DNA from 2 places in the Rossellomorea sp. NPDC077527 genome. Region 1 is predicted to be linked to the other one. Evidence: a T-box and tRNA genes for the amino acid it is inferred to sense, from the RefSeq annotation. Region 1 holds a T-box; the other holds one or more tRNA genes.
The links. A T-box is a leader RNA that pairs with one kind of tRNA and senses whether it is charged. The one in region 1 lies ahead of tyrS (tyrosine--tRNA ligase), so its partner is inferred to be a tRNA-Tyr.

Region 1 (6,114 bases):
ATCACGTTTCCCTCTTTTCAACACGATTTAGTTCTGCGCTGGTGGTTCACCCGGTTCTGTCGGCGGTTCTGTTCCGCCATCGCCTCCTCCGCCGTCACCGCCGCCATCATCCTCTGGTGGTGGTGGCTCTGGTTTGTCCGGCTTGTCCGGTTTTGGCGGGGGATCAGTTGGTTTGTCCCCAGGCGGTTTCGGATCTGTACCCGGTTTTTCCGGTTTAGGATCCGGTTTCGGTGTTCCAATTTGTACCGTGTTGGAATGAGCGGACTCTTTGCCTGCTACATCGACTGCAACAACAAAGTATTCACCATTTCCAACGGATACAGCATAACTGGATCCGGACTTGACGCTTCCGACCTTACTGCCGGATGTGCTGTAAACGCGGTATCCGACGACATCGCCGCTTGCAGAAGCTGTCCAGGTTATTTTGTTACCGTTACCGCTTGCTTTGACGGTTCCTGGAGCAGCTCCGTCATCAGAAATCTTGTTTTCCGCGATAAGGACATTTTTAAATCGTTCATCCCCATCCGGAATCAGTTTATCCGGATCTCCAGGTACAGAACCAAAGATGTTTTTCACAAAGTCAGGGTTTAAGATGACTCCAGGCTGTGAAAACTCTTCAGGTGTATTTGGCAGAGCCAAGTATTTCTTTCCGTTCACCATCACGTATCGGCTCATGAGTAAGCTGTCATCCGTTTTGGTTGGGACATATTTTGCATTGAATAAATCACTCTTTACGAGTCCTGCCTGACTGCAAGCTTCTGATGGAAGCAGTCCAGAGATCGAACAGAAGGACCTTCTAACAACTCCTTCAGGTTGCTGGAATGATGCATCGGGATCGATGAGATCTGGAGCCAGGTCTCGAACATCATTCAGTAAATAAGACCATAAACGGATATTACGTAATCCGTAATGCCCGTATTGAGCTCTGGATGCAGCTGTATTCAAGGACGAAGGTGTGTCGTAACCGAACCAGGTCCCGAAGGTGATGCTCGGATTCGTTGCCACAAACCAGTGGTCTTTGTAATCCTGACTCGTTCCGGATTTACCGGCCCAGTCCGAACTGAAATTCAAGAATGTTTTAGCATATCGTCCGGTACCAAGGTTATGATCCAGTGTATCCCTCATCATATCAATGGTTAAGTAGGCGGTTTGCGGACTGAAGACATCCACCGGGTCTACCTTGTGCTCATAGACGACCGTGCCATCTTTATCGACGATTTTATCAATCATGAACGCATCGATGAATTTTCCACCATTTGCGAACGTCGTGTAGGCATTCACGTTTTCTTCGACGGTGACACCCGTCGTGGTTGCCCCGAGAGTAAGGGACAGGTTATTGTCATACCTGCTTGAAAGGGAAGTGAATCCCATTTTCAGTAGAAACTCTTTAAATGGATTCCGGTTATAAATATTCGCATACGTTCTTACGGCAGGAATATTCAAGGATTCTGCCAGGGCGAACCTTGCAGGGAAAAGTCCGCGCTCTCTGAACGAGTAGTTTTCCGGTTGCCAGCCATTGATGTTGACAGCAACATCAGGAATAGGTGAACCTGGTGAAATATAACCGTATTCCAATGCAGGCGCATACGCGAGCAAAGGTTTCATAGTAGATCCGTTTGATCGATGTGATTGTGTGGCATGGTTGATCTGTTCCAATTTGAAATCACGTCCGCCGATGAAGCTGATGATGCGGCCCGTTTTATTCTCAATCATCACGGCGCCAACTTGAACCGGCTGGGGCACTTCTACATCTTCACCTGTTTCAGGGTCTTTTTTCGTGATGGTTTTTGTAGGCCCGTACATATCATATGCGTCTTTGGTTTTCTGCATTTGATCATAAATCTTCTTGTTGATGGTCGAGTGAATTTCATACCCGCTTTGACGGACATTGCGGTCAGCCAAAGTATGGTACTTGTCTTCAAGCTCATCATTGTTCTCGAGATCCTGTTCAGAGTAACCATCTTTTTTGGCAAGAACATTTTTCATGATATCCACTGCCCGGCTTTCAAGTTCGGCAGTCAGCCATGGATATTGCTCCTGTGGTGATGGCTTCGGCTTTACAAAATCTTTTGAGATATCATACGCAACGGCATCATCATATTGCTTTTGCGTAATATATCCTTCACGGTGCATCCGGTAGAGGACCGTGTTTTTACGGTTCATCCCAGCTTCGAGGTTCTCTTTCACTTCTCCGTTATTCTTAAATGGTGTGTAAGAGAATGGAGCCTGTGGAAGACCGGCAATGAAAGCTGCCTGTGGCAGGGACAAATCCTTTGCTTCCACTCCGAAAATTCCTTTAGCAGCCGATTGAACGCCTGCGATGTTTTGACCGGAAGAATTTCTTCCCAGAGTCGCCACATTCAGATAGGCTTCCAGGATTTCATCTTTATCAAAAAATCTTTCCAATCGAAGAGCGAGAAGGATTTCTTTCGCCTTTCTCTCAAATGATACTTCATTCGTGAGGATTTGGTTTTTGATCAGCTGTTGAGTGAGTGTACTTCCGCCCGATTGGGTAGAGGAATTCGTGAATTCCTGTAGTACGGCACGCATGATCGCTTTCGGTACGACACCGTTATGTTCGTTGAAGTATTCATCTTCAGTGGCAATGACGGCATGTTGAAGATCTTCCGAAATATCTTCAAGCTTTACTTCTTCACGTTCCAGGTCTGTCCGAAGCTTCCCCAGATACACGTCATCAGAGAAGTAAAGACGTGAGGTTTCCTCATAGTTGTAGATGTCCTTTTTCATTTGGTCATAAGGACGGATCGGTTCTTCCTTGACGAGTGAAGCGAAATAACCCGCTCCGACTCCTCCTGCAAAGGCAAACCCCAATACAAAAATTACGACCACGATCAGTGACAGGTTCCAGAATACTCCATATGTAATTCTTGCTCGTTTTTGAAATCTAGTATTTGAAAAGAACCTGATTGCAGGGTCTATTTTTTCGAGAAATTTGTTCCATTTTTCCTTCATATATCATTCCCCCCAGAACATTCCCATTATAGCATAATAACAGGAAGACTGTCGTAAAAAGTCAAATAAAATGGACTTTTGTTTCGCGTTTAGTTGACTATTATTTTGGAATATGGTAAAAACCTAGTATAGTGAAATGAATGATAATCCGTCATAAATTCGGATTTCTGTACAAAACATAAACGCAATGAGAGGAATAAGTAGTCTGCCTTCCCTGTTATGAAGAGAGTCAGTGGTTGCTGTGAACTGACACAAATGGCCGATGAATTACATCCTGGAGCTTTTGCTGTGAACTTGATAGTAGCAGCAAACGGTGAAAGCCGTTATCTTGAATGAGTGAAGGATGTTATTCCTTAATTTGGGTGGTACCGCGCGACAGCGTCCCTGCATATATGCAGGGACTTTTTTGTTGTTTACTTGTTTATCTAAAGGAGGAAAAAGAGATGGATTTACTTAAAGACTTGGAATGGCGTGGGATCACGTATCAGCAAACAGATGCAGAAGGATTGAAGGATTTATTGAATAAAGAAAGCATTTCGATTTACTGCGGAATCGATCCGACAGCGGACAGCATGCACATCGGGCATCTGCTGCCATTCCTGACGCTTCGCCGCTTCCAGAATAAAGGGCACCGTCCTCTTGTGTTAGTTGGAGGGGCAACGGGCTTGATCGGAGACCCGAGCGGGAAAAATGAAGAGCGTAAACTGCAGACCGTGGAAGCAATCCAGGGGAATGTGGAAAGCATTAAAGGACAGCTCCAAAGCATCTTTGATTTCGAAGGGGAAAACGGTGCCGTCATGGTGAATAACTATGACTGGATCGGAGCGATGGATGTCGTGACATTCCTTCGTGATTTCGGTAAGCATGTGGGTGTTAATTACATGCTGGCGAAAGATACGATCTCATCCCGTTTGGAATCAGGAATTTCATTCACTGAATTTACGTATACGATTCTACAAGCAATGGACTTCAATCACTTATACGATCACTACAATTGTAAGCTTCAGATCGGTGGAAGCGACCAGTGGGGGAATATCACGACTGGTCTTGAACTGATCAGACGTACACATGAGGAAGAGACGAAGGCATTTGGCTTCACGATTCCACTGGTAACGAAAGCTGACGGAAGTAAATTCGGAAAAACGGAAAGCGGAGCAGTTTGGCTCGATCCGAAGAAGACGTCTCCGTACGAGTTCTATCAATTCTGGATCAATGCGGCCGACGCGGATGTGATGAAATACTTGAAGTACTTCACATTCCTTTCTCACGAAGAAATCGATGCGCTTGCTGCTTCCGTTGAAACAGAGCCTCATCTTCGAAAGGCACAAAAGACGCTTGCTGAAGAAATGACAAAGCAGATCCACGGGGAAGAAGCGCTTGATCAGGCGATCCGTATCACTCAAGCTTTATTCAGCGGAGAGATCAAGTCATTATCAGCTTCTGAAATAATGGAAGGATTCAAAGATGTCCCATCCTTTGAACAATCAAAAGGGGAAGAAATCGGATTGATCGATCTACTCGTCAATGCGAAAATCTCCCCATCGAAGCGTCAGGCACGTGAAGATGTAGGGAACGGTGCCATTTACATCAATGGAGAGCGTATAACTGATCTTCAGCATGTAATGGGTGAAGGTGATATGATCGAAGGACAATTTACGATCATCCGCCGCGGAAAGAAGAAATATTTCAGAGTTCAGTACGTATAATAGAAAATAAAATCTATCAGTGCGGTATCCGTTTCTCTTTTTGTGGAGCGGGTGCCGTACTTTTTTTGTGTGGGGAAAAGTCCGAATTGAAAATAAAAGTGTTAGATTTGAAAATAAAGTTGAGAAATTGAATTAAAAGTGTTGGATTTGAAAATATATGCTTCTCCTACCCTTAAAGTAAAAAGCTCTTCTGGCAAAGATTTTTCTTATTCATGTACAGACTATAGTTAGCTCTGTGATTTAGGTTATGCCGGAGGGTGATGAAAGTGTTGACAGAGCAAAATGGTTCAGAAATATCAATTAAGGGAGAGTAGTGGCCTGTTAACTTTAATTGTCAACCACTACTCGCTACATTCAGAAGTAACAATGTTATGAAAATAGCCATACAAAAAAACACTGCCCATAAAATGGACAGTGTCTCTTTCACAAAGATTAACGAGAGTAGAACTCAACGATAAGAGCTTCGTTAATTTCAGCTGGTAATTCAGAACGCTCAGGAACGCGTGTGAAAGTACCTTCTAATTTGTCAGCATCGAAAGTTAGGAATTCAGGAACAAAGCTGTTCACTTCCATCGCTTCTTTGATGATGTCAAGGTTACGTGATTTTTCACGAACTGAGATTGTTTGACCAGGAAGAACGCGGAATGAAGGGATGTCTACGCGAGATCCGTTCACTGTAATGTGACCGTGGTTAACAAGTTGACGTGCTTGACGACGAGTACGAGCAAGACCTAAACGATAAACAACGTTATCCAGGCGGCACTCAAGTAGCGCCATGAAGTTTTCACCGTGTTTACCTTGTAATTTGCCAGCTTGGTCAAATAGGTTACGGAATTGACGCTCAGTTACTCCGTACATGTGACGAAGTTTTTGCTTCTCTTGAAGTTGTAAACCGTACTCAGAGATTTTTTTACGTTGGTTAGGACCGTGTTGTCCTGGAGCGTAAGGACGCTTTTCTAATTCTTTACCCGTACCGCTTAGAGAGATTCCAAGACGACGAGATAATTTCCAGCTTGGGCCAGTATATCGAGCCATGAGAGACTCCTCCTTTATTGTTTTTATTTTGTTGTAAAATAAAAACACCTGTGAATAAACAATTATGTGCATTTTGTTTTCATGTACCTTCGCCCTAGCAGCAGAGGGTTACAAGATACACCTCAACGTAGAGGAACAAAATACGACCATAAAGGACTTCACTGAAGCTGCATTATTTTACACAAAGAATATTATATGACGCGATAGATTGGAAGTCAAGAGAGTATTTCAAATTTCCTTGAAGTCTAAAAACAAAATAGTCCATAAGTCATTTGTTGTGATATAATGAAAGAAGAAAATTATGTTAAATAGGTGAGCAGATTTGCAAGAATCAAAGAGAGAGAAACGTCTTCGATTTCTATTGATCGGTCTGTGTCTCCTGGTCGTTTTGGGAGGATTC
Region 2 (6,114 bases), on a different contig from region 1:
CATGTGGAGTTGACTGATACTAATCGATCGAGGACTTAACCACACTATAAAGCGGAGGCGGCTTGAACAGAGACGACAAGCATTTCTGAGCAATCAGAAGAGGGTGCTTTTTACCCACAGCTGATTGAACTGAAATGACCTCGAGTCTCTAGCCGCCGGAGCTGGAATGATATCTACTTCAATAGTAGATGCAACATTGGTCGATTTTCGGCTTTCTTGACATCAATCCTTTATCTAGTTTTCAGGGAATAAATTTTATACATAAATATAAAAAAAGCCTTGAAAAAATATTTATACACGATATAATAGAACTTGTCCTTAAAAAAGAGACAATACATAGTCTGGTGATAATGGCGAAGAGGTCACACCCGTTCCCATGCCGAACACGGAAGTTAAGCTCTTCAGCGCCGATGGTAGTTGGGGGATCTCCCCCTGTGAGAGTAGGACGTCGCCAGGCATATCGTTCCGCAGTAGCTCAGTGGTAGAGCTATCGGCTGTTAACCGATCGGTCGCAAGTTCGAATCTTGCCTGCGGAGCCAATATATGGAGAGCTGTCCGAGTGGCCGAAGGAGCACGATTGGAAATCGTGTAGACGGTTAACGCTGTCTCAAGGGTTCAAATCCCTTGCTCTCCGCCATTATATTTTCTCAATATGGCCCATTGGTCAAGCGGTTAAGACACCGCCCTTTCACGGCGGTAACACGGGTTCGAATCCCGTATGGGTCACCAAAGTTTTAAAATCAGTATTCTTAATAATGGAGGATTAGCTCAGCTGGGAGAGCATCTGCCTTACAAGCAGAGGGTCGGCGGTTCGATCCCGTCATCCTCCACCATTGATATTTTAATATTTAAATCGTCGCGGGGTGGAGCAGTTCGGTAGCTCGTCGGGCTCATAACCCGAAGGTCGCAGGTTCAAATCCTGTCCCCGCAATACCATTTTTGACTCAGGATATCATAATCCTAAATGAGTCACGCATGGATAGTTATTTTCGCTATCGCGAGGTAATGAAACCTATTTTGCTAATGCAAAAAGCTTTGGTCCGGTAGTTCAGTTGGTTAGAATGCCTGCCTGTCACGCAGGAGGTCGCGGGTTCGAGTCCCGTCCGGACCGCCATTGTTATTTAAATAGTGTTTATTGAAATGGAAAAGGGTTTCGATAAGCGAGAAGGTCGAGGAAGCGATCGAAGGAACACCGGAGCGTATTTTACATACGTGAGGATGTGACTAAGTGAGCTGACGAAGAGATTCGAAGCTTAGTGGAAGCCGAAAACTATTTGGCTCAGTAGCTCAGTTGGTAGAGCACGGTGAATAATCTTCATCGAGTTAACATCAGCGTACAGCTCGAGCAGCTCCTTGATTCATCTTCCTGAGAGCTGGACGATGGACTACAACATTCTAATTGTAGGATGCATACTTAATAAGGCTCAGTAGCTCAGTTGGTAGAGCAATGGACTGAAAATCCATGTGTCGGCGGTTCGATTCCGTCCTGAGCCACCATTTATTTACTTGATGCCGGTGTAGCTCAACTGGTAGAGCAACTGACTTGTAATCAGTAGGTTGGGGGTTCAAGTCCTCTTGCCGGCACCAGTCAAGTGATTTAGCTGGAGGGGTAGCGAAGTGGCTAAACGCGGCGGACTGTAAATCCGCTCCTTCGGGTTCGGCAGTTCGAATCTGCCCCCCTCCACCATTTATCTTAGGGGTATAGTTTAACGGTAGAACGAAGGTCTCCAAAACCTTTGGTGTGGGTTCGATTCCTACTACCCCTGCCAATTTTTATTTTCATCATGGCGATTGTGGCGAAGTGGTTAACGCACCTGATTGTGGTTCAGGCATTCGTGGGTTCGATTCCCATCAGTCGCCCCATAAAAGTCACATTTTTATTTCCGTGACATATACTATCAGTGGGCTATAGCCAAGCGGTAAGGCATCGCACTTTGACTGCGACATGCGTTGGTTCGAATCCAGCTAGCCCAGTAGTGCGGAAGTAGTTCAGTGGTAGAACACCACCTTGCCAAGGTGGGGGTCGCGGGTTCGAATCCCGTCTTCCGCTCCAATAATATGGCGGCATAGCCAAGTGGTAAGGCATGGGTCTGCAAAACCCTGATCACCGGTTCAAATCCGGTTGCCGCCTCCATATGTAATGCCGGTGTGGCGGAATTGGCAGACGCGCACGACTCAAAATCGTGTTCCTCTGGAGTGCCGGTTCGATCCCGGCCACCGGTACCACATCGCGGGTGTAGTTTAGTGGTAAAACCTCAGCCTTCCAAGCTGATGATGAGGGTTCGATTCCCTTCACCCGCTCCAACTTACATATGACAGACTTTCTCACTATGAGAAAGTCTTTTTTATTGTTTTATAATGAAAAATTGATTCATTTTAGCAAGATTCAATCTTTTTGAGCTGAAGCAGGTTGATTTCACCACGCTGACATTCGATTCAGACCAGTATATTTTCAAAACTAGATCATTTATTTTCAATTCCACGATTTTATTTTCAAAAACTCCACTTTTATTTTCAATTCCAGCATTTTATTTTCAAAACCGCATTACTTACAACATGCTCCGACCCGAACCGGACGAATCGAAAGAAACCCAACCTTCTCATTTCCCCACACCACCAACAACCCAATACCCATCTAGTCAAAATTTTGCACCTTCTTCGTCAATTGAGTTCCCCTTTATAAGAAAGCGCTACCATTATAATGAAAGAAAGCGATTACACAGTTAGGGTGGTGATACGGGTGGAACCAAAGATTCAGACTGAACCAGTAAGCCCAGACGTACAAATGAAGGCAGTGACGAAGAAGAAGTTTAAGTATAAGAGCTTACTGACGTACGCTGCCTTTGTTGGACCGGCACTTTTATTTTTCTTAGTGATTCAAATTCTTCCGTTTTTGATGGGGGTGTATTATTCATTCACCTCATGGAATGGTGTCAGCTCTGTAGTCGAGTGGGTTGGATTCGATAACTACAAAAAGATTTTTACGGATGATAAGACGTTTTTTAATTCGTTCATGTTCACGACAAAGTTTATGTTTGCGGCTGTGATTATTAGTAACTTGATAGGATTCAGTTTCGCTCTGCTACTGAATGCAGCATTGAAGACTCGTAATATTCTCAGGACAGTATTTTTTATCCCGAACGTCATCGGCGGATTGCTACTCGGGTTCATCTGGCAATTCATCTTTGTTAAAGGATTTGCATCACTTGGCAATATGACGGATATCGGATTCTTTAAAATGCCGTGGCTTGGTGATGAGAAGACGGCGTTTTGGGGGATCGTCATCGTATTTGCATGGCAGATCTCAGGGTACATGATGGTCATCTACGTGGCAGCGTTACAAGGGGTGGATAATTCACTTCTGGAAGCAGCGAAGATGGATGGGGCATCGAACTGGACGCTCTTGACTAAGATCATCATTCCATTGATCTTACCGGCATTCACGATTTGTTTCTTCCTTACGATCTCAATGGCCTTTAAGATATTCGATTTGAACATCTCGCTGACAGGAGGCGGGCCATTCAATTCTACACAATCGGTAGCGATCAATATCTATCAGGAAGCATTCCAGAATAACCGCTACGGACTTGGAACGGCGAAATCAATTCTATTCTTTGTGGTAGTGGCAGTGTTTACGACGATACAAGTGATGGTGACGAAGAAGAAGGAGGTTGAGGCATAATGGGCAATCGCTATACGAAGAGAACGTTTGTATTAGAGATCATCGGGATTGTGATCGGGCTCATTTTCCTTATCCCTTTTTACTTCGTATTGATCAACTCGGTAAAACCGTTTGCAGCGATCCTGATCGATGCGGCGGCGTGGCCGAAGGAATTTGTGTTTTCTAACTATGCAAAAGTGTGGGAAGTCATCAATTTCCCACGGGCATTCTGGAACTCCCTTGTCATCACGGTTTTCAGTAACCTTGGATTGGTGATCATCAGTTCAATGGCAGCGTGGAAAATGGTTCGTACCCCAGGGAAGTTCAGTAAAATCTTATTCGTAGTCTTTGTGTCCGCCATGGTAATCCCGTTCCAAACGGTGATGATTCCTTTAATGAAAGTTGGGGGAACACTTGGACTTACAAATAGCATTCCAGGCCTCATCATTATGTACTTCGGATTCGGTGTTCCGCTTTCCTTATTCTTGTACCATGGATTTGTAAAGACGGTACCGATTGAAATCGAGGAGTCAGCGATGATCGATGGCTGTAGTCAGTTTGGCGTGTTTTGGAGAATTGTGTTCCCTTTACTGAAGCCGATCACGGTTACAGTGATTATTCTGAACACATTGTGGATTTGGAATGACTACCTGCTACCACTCCTTGTGTTACAGGATGCGGAGTTGCGTACGATTCCTCTGGCAGCAAGTTCGTTCTTTGCTCAGTATACGAAGCAATGGGATATGGGTCTTGCGGCACTGGTTCTCGGGATTACGCCTATCATCATCTTCTTCCTGTTTTTACAGAAGCATATTATCAAAGGAATTGCGTCAGGTTCGATCAAGTAGATATAAAGTTTCTGTCGAGATGGTCTATCATTGATACAGAAATTTATATAAAATATTTTATATCAGGGAGGTCAATCCATTTATGAAGCGTATTTTATTACTTTGTATGTCTTTGGTTTTAGTATTTGGAATTATTGCAGGTTGTTCTTCTAAAGACAAAACAAGCAGTTCAGGCGGAGATTCAGGTTCTGGAGATGATGTTGTGACACTGAACTTCTTCCAGTTCAAGGTTGAAATTGCCGACCAACTTCAAGAAATGATCAAGGAATTTGAAGCAGAGCATCCGAACATCAAGATCAAGCTTGAAACAGTTGGGGGAGGTGCCGATTACGGTGCAGCTCTTAAAGCGAAATTTGCATCTGGCGAAGAGCCGGATATTTTCAACAATGGTGGATTTAAAGAGTTAGAGCTTTGGAAAGAGAAGCTTGCCGATCTTTCTGATGAGCCATGGGTTGAGCATGTTCTTCCAATCGGTAAAGTGCCGATGACGGATGAAGACGGCAAGCTGTATGGTATGCCGGTTAACTTAGAAGGATATGGTTTTGTGTATAACAAAGACTTATTCGAAAAAGCAGGCATCACTGAGCCTCCTGCGACGATCGATGAATTGAAAGACGCAGCGAAAAAGCTTGAAGCAAAGAAAATCACTCCATTCTCAGCTGGTTACGGCGAGTGGTGGGTAATCGGGCAGCATTTACTGAACATTCCTTTTGCACAGCAGGAAGATCCGGATAAGTTCATTGCAGGACTGTATGATGGGTCTGAGAAGATTGTAGGAAACGAAAAGTTCAAACAGTTCAAAGAAGTACTGGACACAGAGCTTAAATATGCAAACGATAATCCATTAACAACTGATTACAATACGCAGGTAACACTATTTGCTTCTGGTGAAACTGCTATGCTTCAACAAGGGAACTGGACGGAGAACATGATCACGGAAATTAACCCTGATATCAATATGGGCTTCCTTCCTATTCCAATCAGTAATGACGAGAATGCCGACCGCCTTCCTGTCGGTGTACCGAATAACTGGGTACTGAACAAGAACTCAGAACACCTTGAAGAAGCGAAAACATTCTTGGAGTGGATGGTATCTTCTGAAACTGGTAAGCGTTATATCACAGAAGAATTTGCGTTCATCCCTGCATTTGATAATATCGAGCCAAATGGTCTTGGTGACTTAGGTCAATCCATTCTTGATTACTCTAAGGACGAGAAAACAATTCCTTGGACTTGGTTCAAATGGCCAGATGGAGCGAACAAAGAATTCGCTGCAACGATCCAGGAATATGCAGCTGGAAAAATCGATTATGATACTGTACTTGAGAGATTCCAACAAACATGGGATAACTTGAAGTAAACAGAATAATAGAAAGCATGTCTATCGAAGGCATGCTTTCTATTTTATAAGTTTAGTAGGAATATTTCGAAAAACACTTCCAAGAGCAGGGAATAACACTTTATACTAGGGTATAAGTGAGACTTGGGAGGTCCGTCCCTCATGTTAAAGACAAGCATTCGGAATAAGCTGATTGTGCTGTTGATGATTACGACGATTGTGCCGTTTGGCAGTTCGATCATTATTACATATTTGTATACGAAGGA

Region 2: it encodes a tRNA-Tyr, which carries the amino acid that the T-box ahead of tyrS (tyrosine--tRNA ligase) is inferred to sense. The anticodon was not compared.

What each region holds. Positions count from the first base shown of each region.
Region 1 is NZ_JBITVL010000002.1:816,886-822,999, reverse strand. It holds gene ACIGG7_RS09385 (transglycosylase domain-containing protein) at 28-2,973, opposite strand; T-box leader at 3,152-3,362, shown strand; gene tyrS (tyrosine--tRNA ligase) at 3,417-4,679, shown strand; gene rpsD (30S ribosomal protein S4) at 5,112-5,714, opposite strand; gene ACIGG7_RS09370 (hypothetical protein) at 6,037-6,114, shown strand, end outside.
Region 2 is NZ_JBITVL010000003.1:859,987-866,100, reverse strand. It holds partial or broken rRNA gene ACIGG7_RS14340 (23S ribosomal RNA) at 1-43, shown strand, start outside; rRNA gene rrf (5S ribosomal RNA) at 341-457, shown strand; tRNA gene ACIGG7_RS14330 (tRNA-Asn) at 465-539, shown strand; tRNA gene ACIGG7_RS14325 (tRNA-Ser) at 546-637, shown strand; tRNA gene ACIGG7_RS14320 (tRNA-Glu) at 655-729, shown strand; tRNA gene ACIGG7_RS14315 (tRNA-Val) at 758-833, shown strand; tRNA gene ACIGG7_RS14310 (tRNA-Met) at 858-931, shown strand; tRNA gene ACIGG7_RS14305 (tRNA-Asp) at 1,038-1,114, shown strand; tRNA gene ACIGG7_RS14300 (tRNA-Phe) at 1,422-1,497, shown strand; tRNA gene ACIGG7_RS14295 (tRNA-Thr) at 1,512-1,587, shown strand; tRNA gene ACIGG7_RS14290 (tRNA-Tyr) at 1,604-1,687, shown strand; tRNA gene ACIGG7_RS14285 (tRNA-Trp) at 1,696-1,769, shown strand; tRNA gene ACIGG7_RS14280 (tRNA-His) at 1,788-1,863, shown strand; tRNA gene ACIGG7_RS14275 (tRNA-Gln) at 1,903-1,974, shown strand; tRNA gene ACIGG7_RS14270 (tRNA-Gly) at 1,979-2,053, shown strand; tRNA gene ACIGG7_RS14265 (tRNA-Cys) at 2,061-2,134, shown strand; tRNA gene ACIGG7_RS14260 (tRNA-Leu) at 2,143-2,226, shown strand; tRNA gene ACIGG7_RS14255 (tRNA-Gly) at 2,231-2,304, shown strand; gene ACIGG7_RS14250 (carbohydrate ABC transporter permease) at 2,786-3,682, shown strand; gene ACIGG7_RS14245 (carbohydrate ABC transporter permease) at 3,682-4,509, shown strand; gene ACIGG7_RS14240 (ABC transporter substrate-binding protein) at 4,592-5,869, shown strand; gene ACIGG7_RS14235 (cache domain-containing sensor histidine kinase) at 6,011-6,114, shown strand, end outside.